One region of the Rhizobium sp. BK008 genome, then DNA from elsewhere that is predicted to be linked to it. Evidence: riboswitches for the same ligand, from Rfam matches in the RefSeq annotation. Region 1 holds a riboswitch; the other holds the start of a gene.
The links. Region 1 has a riboswitch for FMN ahead of FHT69_RS10090 (DMT family transporter). Riboswitches for the same ligand answer to the same signal wherever they lie in the genome.

Region 1 (3,404 bases):
GATTCGCCTGAAAATTTCAGGGCGCCGTCACGCTTGGTGTCGATGCCGGTCAGATCGACGCTGCCGGCGGAGAAATGCGTCTTCACCGCGGCCGTATTGGCGTCGATGATGACAATCTCGTTGTTTTCCTGCAGCGTCAGCGCAATCTCGTTCAACCCGTTGAAGGCGACGAATTCCGGCTCCGGATCCTCCGGGGCGACGCCGGCAAGGCCGGTCAGCGCCACATGCTTGATGGTGCCGCAATCGACGGTGCCGTTCCTGACCTGGAAGACGACGAGGTCGCCGGCCGGCATCTGCGGGATCTTGCCGTCATTGACCTCTTCGTCACGCTCGTTTTCGATGGCGATGGCGCCGAGCGTCTTGTCCTTGTTGAGGGCGATCGAATCCGGCTGGCCGCCGAGATCGCAAGTGCTCTCGATCTTCCTGGTCGCGACATCGACGATCGCGAGACGCCCCGAGGGCTTTGCCTTGCTTTCGGAGGTGTTGACGGCGACGAGCGCCTTGCCGGCGCTCGAGGTGACCGAGGTCGGCTCACCGTCCATCATGACAGCGCCGCCGGCTTTCGGAGCCTTGGCGTCGGTGATGTCGATGAAGCCGATCGCGCCGAGCGGGCTGTCGCTATAGATCAGCGTGTTGCCGTCGTCGGTCGCAGTGATGATTTCGGCGGAGCTGACCGACAGCTTGTCCTTGTCATCAGGCAGGTTCTGGGCGACCGGGAAGGAAGCGATGCGGTTGAAAACTGGTTCGGCCGCGGCCGGAAAGGCGACGGATGCGAGAAGCACGGCAGCAAGCGCTGCCTTGCGCGATGAAATGGTCATGAAATCCCCCATGTGTCGAATATTCGAAACATGAGTTTTCTGCGGGAGCGGCATGACAGAGGCATGACAGAGGCGGCATTTTTCGCCGGATCACCTCAGGCGGGTTTGCGCTCCCTGCGCATCTCGTTTCGCATGATGAAAAGCGACGCGGAGAGGATCAGAGCCGCTCCCAACCAGAGATAACCCGCCGGCGCATAACCGAAGAACAGCCAACCGGCCAGCACGTTCAACGGCAGCTTCAGATCGTCGAAAGGCTGGACATAGGCGGCATCGGCTGCGGCATAGGCAAGAGTGAGGAAATACTGGGCTGCCGCGGTCAAAAGCCCCGCCAGCAGGAACAGGGCAAGGGTCGCCCCGGTCGGCACGGCAAAGCCTGCCGCGAGCGCCAGCCCGCCATTGATCGGCGTCAGCAGCACGAGCAGCCAGACGGTGATCGTCTCCGGTCGTTCGATGCCCGTCAGGCTCTTGGTGATCAGCGACGAGGCGCCCCATAATAGCGCCGAGAGCACGGGCAGGAGAGCCGCCCAGCCAAAACCGTCCGACCAGGGCTGCAGAATGATCATCGCTCCGGTGAAACCGGCCGCGGTCGCCGCCCAGCGGGCCGGGCCGACGCGCTCGCCAAGGAAAAGCCGGGCGCCCAGAATGATGAAGAAGGGTGAGGTCATCACCAATGCGATCGCCTGCCAGATCGGCACCGAAGCAAGGCCGGCGATCCAGGCCTCGACGCCGAGCGCGGCAAGTGCGACGCGCGCCAGGTGACGCCAGGGATAGCGCGTGCGCATCGCCGCAAGGCCGAGCCTGCGAAGGAAGGGCAGCGAGAACAGGAAAGCGAAGCCATATTGCCAGAAGGCGGCCGGGGCCGAGGGGAAGGCAAGCTTCATCGTCAGCCATTGGGTGACGACGTTGAGAAGCGAAAAAGCAATGCCGGCAAGGACCATCCAGAGGGCGCCGACAACGGCGCGAGACGGCTCTGCGGCTAGGGAAGTCTGATTCATGTCTCTCATCCGAAACCAGGGACCAACATAAATCAGGACGCATGAGCCACGACCAAGCGACACGGGGCAGACCCCTGCCCTTCGCACAGCCGACACTCATTCTCTTCCATCCGGACTTTAACCGTCGGCTCCGGAATCGCACCGGATCTGCTGACCCCTCCCCCGCTTCGACATGAGAGAAGGCGCTCGCGGGCTTGAGCCTACTGGATAATTTCCTTAAATCGGAACCGATTTAAGGGAAAAATTATGCAGCAACTTAAAATGCTACAGCGTCCTTTGCGCGTCTGAAAAGACGCGCGGCGCTGTAGACCCTTACCGCCGGTGGGGAGTTTCACCCCGCCCTGAGAACAGAAATGTCGTAGATCAAAGCCCGCGCGGCGGCAAGATCAACCAAAGCAAAAAGGTCCGGCAAAGCAAAAGGGGTCCGGCAAGCCGAACCCCCTCTCAAATCCTGCACAACCGGTCTCGTTTCCGGTTGGCGGATAATCTCAGATCAGCCGTTGACGGCATCCTTCAGGCCCTTGCCGGGCGTGAATTTCGGCACGTTGCGAGCCGGAATGTCGACTTCAGCGCCCGTGGACGGGTTACGGCCCTTCGTTGCAGCGCGATGAGAAACGGTGAAGCTGCCGAAACCCGCGAGGCGGATGTCGCCCTTGTTCTTGAGTTCAGCCTGGACAACGTCGAAAACCGCGTCAACAGCGGAAGCCGCGTCAGACTTCGTCAGTCCTGCCTTTTCGGCTACTGCGGACACGAGTTCATTCTTGTTCATGTTTCCACCCCTTTCTAAATGGTATGAAACGACTCAAATGTAAGCTAGGCGCAGAATAGGTTTCATCAGGCCCGCCGGAAACCCAAAAGCCCTGCAAATCAAGGAAAAGCAAGCGTCTACATGACGTTTTCACAAAAAAGGCTGGCGTTTCCGCCAGCCTTTTTGCGTGTTTTGTCCCAATGGGGCATAAATGTGGCACAGGCCACTCAATGCGCTATGGTTGCGCCCGTCTCATCGAGGCCTTCGACCGTTGCGATGACGGGCGTTTCCACCGTGCCGTCCCATTCGATCGGCTCCGGCCGCCGGATCAGCGCATGCTTGATCACCTCGCCCATGCGGGATACCGGGATGATCTCCATGTTGTTCTTCACGTTGTCCGGAATCTCCGCCAAGTCCTTGGCGTTTTCTTCCGGGATCAGCACCTTCTTGATGCCGCCGCGAAGCGCTGCGAGCAGCTTTTCCTTGAGACCGCCGATCGGCAGCACACGGCCGCGAAGGGTGATTTCACCGGTCATGGCCACATGCCTGCTCACCGGGATACCGGTCATGATCGAGACGATCGCGGTTGCCATGGCGACGCCGGCCGAGGGGCCGTCCTTCGGTGTCGCGCCTTCCGGCACGTGCACGTGGATGTCGCTCTTGTCGAAGCGCGGCGGCTCGATGCCGAAATCGACGGCGCGCGAGCGGACATAGGAGGCCGCTGCCGAGATCGATTCCTTCATGACGTCCTTCAGATTGCCGGTGACCGTCATGCGGCCCTTGCCCGGCATCATCACACCTTCGATGGTCAGCAGCTCGCCGCCGACCTCCGTCCAGGCAAGA
Region 2 (3,404 bases), 1.3 Mb from region 1:
GTCGGCTGACGAGGCGGCGAGGGTGTCTGAACCGAGAGCCGCTACGAGGAAGGCAAAGACACGATAAAACGTCTCGGCGCGATGCGTGCCGAGACGTTTGTCAAACGATGTTGCCGTCTGCGATGACGCTGGAGCCCGTGCCTATAGCGGCAACTGCTTGCCGGCCTGTTCGCTGACCATGTATTCGGCGTACCAGTCCGGCCAGCCTTCGTCGTGCTTGCCGCCGTTTCGCTTCTCGTGTTCGCCGTGGGCGGTTGCCGCGCGGCGCAGTGCTGCCGCAAGCTCGGTGGAAGTCGTGAATTTCGTTTCGTCGGCGTCGATGCGTCCGGGCAGCCGCGTGGTGACTTCCTGGAACAGCCAGCCGTTGCCGTCCGGATCCTTGAACGAGGCGAAGGAGCGGTAGCTGCGATGTTCGGGATCGCGGCCTGCGATGCGCAGCCGCCCGAACAGATAGGGCTCGTCCTTGCCGGCATAGACGCCGGCAGCGTCATGAAACATGTCGCTGACCTCGACGCCGCGGGCGATCAGATCGCGACGGGCAGCCTCGATATCGGAGACGATCAGGTAGAGTCCCTGGGCGGAACCCGGGGCTGCGGCGGTGACGTTCTTGCCGAAGATGATCGCGCAGCCGGAGCCGGGCGGGGTAAACTGGATCACTCGGAAATCGGCATCATTGGCAAAGTCGGCGTCGAGCCGCCAACCCAAGCCGTCGTAAAAGCGTTTGGCGCGGTCGACGTCGGAAACGGGGATGACGACCACCTCGAGCTTGGTGTCGACAGGCTGTGATTTTGGGGTTTGCATGGGGGTTTCGCTGCGCAGTGCATTGCTCATCTTCAGCTCCATGGGGTTTGGGATGCGTTAAGAATGGCGATACATGTCAGCAGTCAGTGGACCACAGTGCGGTCGGGCCGTCGAATCAATTATTCTGTCGGATTTGGCCGGTATTGGCGGATTCCGCTGCGACGCAGGGCCTGTCGCTCCGATCCGCGGACGTGTCGTTCCCCACCCTTGGGCGTGTCGTTTCCGACCCGCGGGCGTGTCGTTTCCGACCCGCGGGCGTGTCGTTTCCGACCCGCGGGGTGGCAAGGATCAGTCGATCCGGTGAGGCGGCGGGTTTGTTCCCGCCGTCTTCGTCTCTTGTGTTGCGGCTCATCGAGCCGCGTGCGGGAAGATGGATCCTTCTACGCGGCGAGAGCGGCGCGGGTTTTGCCGATCGTCAGGGCCGCCTTTGCTGCCTCGCGCCCTTTTTCGATGAAGTGCGCACGGTAGATCTGCTTGTGGTGTTCGGTTTCCTGATACTGATGCGGCGTCAGCGAAACCGACAGCACCGGCACGCCGGTATCCATGCCGGCGCGCATCAGCCCATCGACGACGGCCTGCGCGACGAATTCGTGGCGGTAAATGCCGCCGTCGACGACGAAGGCGGCGGCAATGACGGCGCCATAGCGCCCGGTTGCGGCGAGATCGCGCGACAGCAGCGGCATCTCGAATGCGCCGGGAACATCGAACACATCGACCTGCTCGGGCGGAACGAGCTGATAGAAGCCATCAAGGGCGCGGTCGACGATGTCGGCGTGCCAGCTGGCTTTGACGAAGGCGTAGCGGGTGGGTGTCATGGTAATCTCCTTTGGCGAACAGACACATCACCCAAGGCGATCACGAACGTTCCCGACAGCCGCAAGGGCGGCAGGAACGCACGTTCTCTTTCATCCGGACTATGACCGTCGGCTCAGGCATCTCACCTGATCTGCTGACCCTTCCTTAAGAAGGCGCTCGCGGGCTCGCAATCGGAACTGCATACCGCCGGTAGGGACTTTCACCCCGCCCTGAGAACGGCGGCGACAATAGGGGGAAGGCGGCGGGCTGGCAATAGGTCGGAAGTGCTTTCGTGATCGATGAATCTGTCGATGCGGATCAAGGCTCGCAAAGTGGCGGTTTCGTTTCTCCGTCGATGGCGAACAGCCGATGCCTCTTGCTGAGGATGGGCTTGCCCCTACATGCTCGGGTGAGGACATCCACGTCGGAACAACATAACGGAACAGGATACGCCGTCTTCGCCCGAGGCGGGGCAGGCGACAGCCACCATGGGAGGGAGTGATGCCAGAATCTTTCGTCGTTCACCGCGAGGCGCATATCGCGGCGCCGCCGGCTGCGGTGTTTGCGCTGATGACCGATCCGGAGAAGATCCTGCGCTGGATGGGAACGGAAGCGCAGGTCGAGCCGCAACCCGGCGGGCTCTATCTCGTCAATGTCACCGGCGCCCGCTTTGCGCGCGGCTCGTTTCGCGAGGTGGTGCCGGTTCATCGCCTTGCCTACAGTTTCGGCTGGGACGGCAGCGAAGTGGTACCGCCGGGATCGAGCCTGGTCGAGATCGACCTGATCGAGCAGGGCGGCGGAACGCTGCTGCGGCTCACTCATAGCGGCCTGCCCAGCGCCGATCAATGCGCCGGCCATGCGGAAGGCTGGGCCCATTATCTCGGGCGGCTGACCGAGGTCGCCGCCGGGCGTGATCCGGGTCCCGATCCTTTTTACGGCAGGACATGAACGGTTTTGCGCCGGCAGCAGGGTGCCCGGAAGCGTTTGCCGCAGCGGGGAATACTGCCGGCCGGCGCTGCGATCGGCTGTCCGAAAGCGCTTCTTTTGCTCCCGAAAACATGAACGCGCAGTTCATCTCCAGTTCAATTTGGCGCTCCTAAAGTGATTGCGGCTGGATTGAAATGGAGTTCTCGATGAAGGCACTTTCTATCGCGGCTGCCTTGCTTGCCGGCAGCCTCTCGATCGGTACAGCTGAGGCGATGCCGATTGGAACAATCAATGTGCAGAGCAATGTGACGAAGGTCGACTATGCCTGCGGTCGCGGCTGGCACCTGACCCGCTGGGGCGAATGCCGGCGAAACTGGCGCCGCCCGCCGCCAGTCGCTTTCTACGGTGGTCCGCCCCGCTGGGGCTGGGAGCGGCGTCACCGGGATTGGGATGGCCCGCGCTGGCGCCATGAGAGGCGCTGGGATCGCGACCGTCGTTGGCGGGATGATGACTAAACGTCTCGCTTAAAGCGCGTCGCGTCAAACCGGAATCATGCGACGCGCTTTAAGTCTTTGATTTATGCATGTTGTTGTCCCAAAACCGCTGCGCACTTTTGGGCGACATGCATGAGATCGAGATGGACGAAGGCCGGAGCGATTTTCGCCCGGCCTTTTCTGATGAAACGGCTTCGCCGACGCTGACAGGCAGCGTTCTCTGCATTTGTCCGATATGGTCAAATACTGCTGACGAGCCAGTACTTGCCGTCGATCAGTTCTTCAAGCTCGACAGGATCCTTGACGCCGAATTCGAACCATTCGACGAGTTCCTTCGCCTTACGGCTGCTCTCCTCCGCCGTCAGCTCGACCTGATATCTTTCGCAC

Region 2: linked by a shared signal. The riboswitch ahead of FHT69_RS03720 (6,7-dimethyl-8-ribityllumazine synthase) and the one ahead of FHT69_RS10090 (DMT family transporter) in region 1 are both predicted to bind FMN.

The regions. Positions count from the first base shown of each region.
Region 1 is NZ_JACIFK010000001.1:2,048,256-2,051,659, forward strand. Features, by position in the region: gene FHT69_RS10085 (esterase-like activity of phytase family protein) at 1-818, opposite strand, end outside; gene FHT69_RS10090 (DMT family transporter) at 914-1,813, opposite strand; FMN riboswitch at 1,908-2,166, opposite strand; gene hupB (DNA-binding protein HupB) at 2,307-2,582, opposite strand; gene lon (endopeptidase La) at 2,789-3,404, opposite strand, start outside.
Region 2 is NZ_JACIFK010000001.1:786,728-790,131, forward strand. Features, by position in the region: gene FHT69_RS03715 (VOC family protein) at 142-831, opposite strand; gene FHT69_RS03720 (6,7-dimethyl-8-ribityllumazine synthase) at 1,182-1,616, opposite strand; FMN riboswitch at 1,695-1,838, opposite strand; gene FHT69_RS03725 (SRPBCC domain-containing protein) at 2,098-2,544, shown strand; gene FHT69_RS03730 (GCG_CRPN prefix-to-repeats domain-containing protein) at 2,730-3,038, shown strand; gene FHT69_RS03735 (hypothetical protein) at 3,257-3,404, opposite strand, start outside.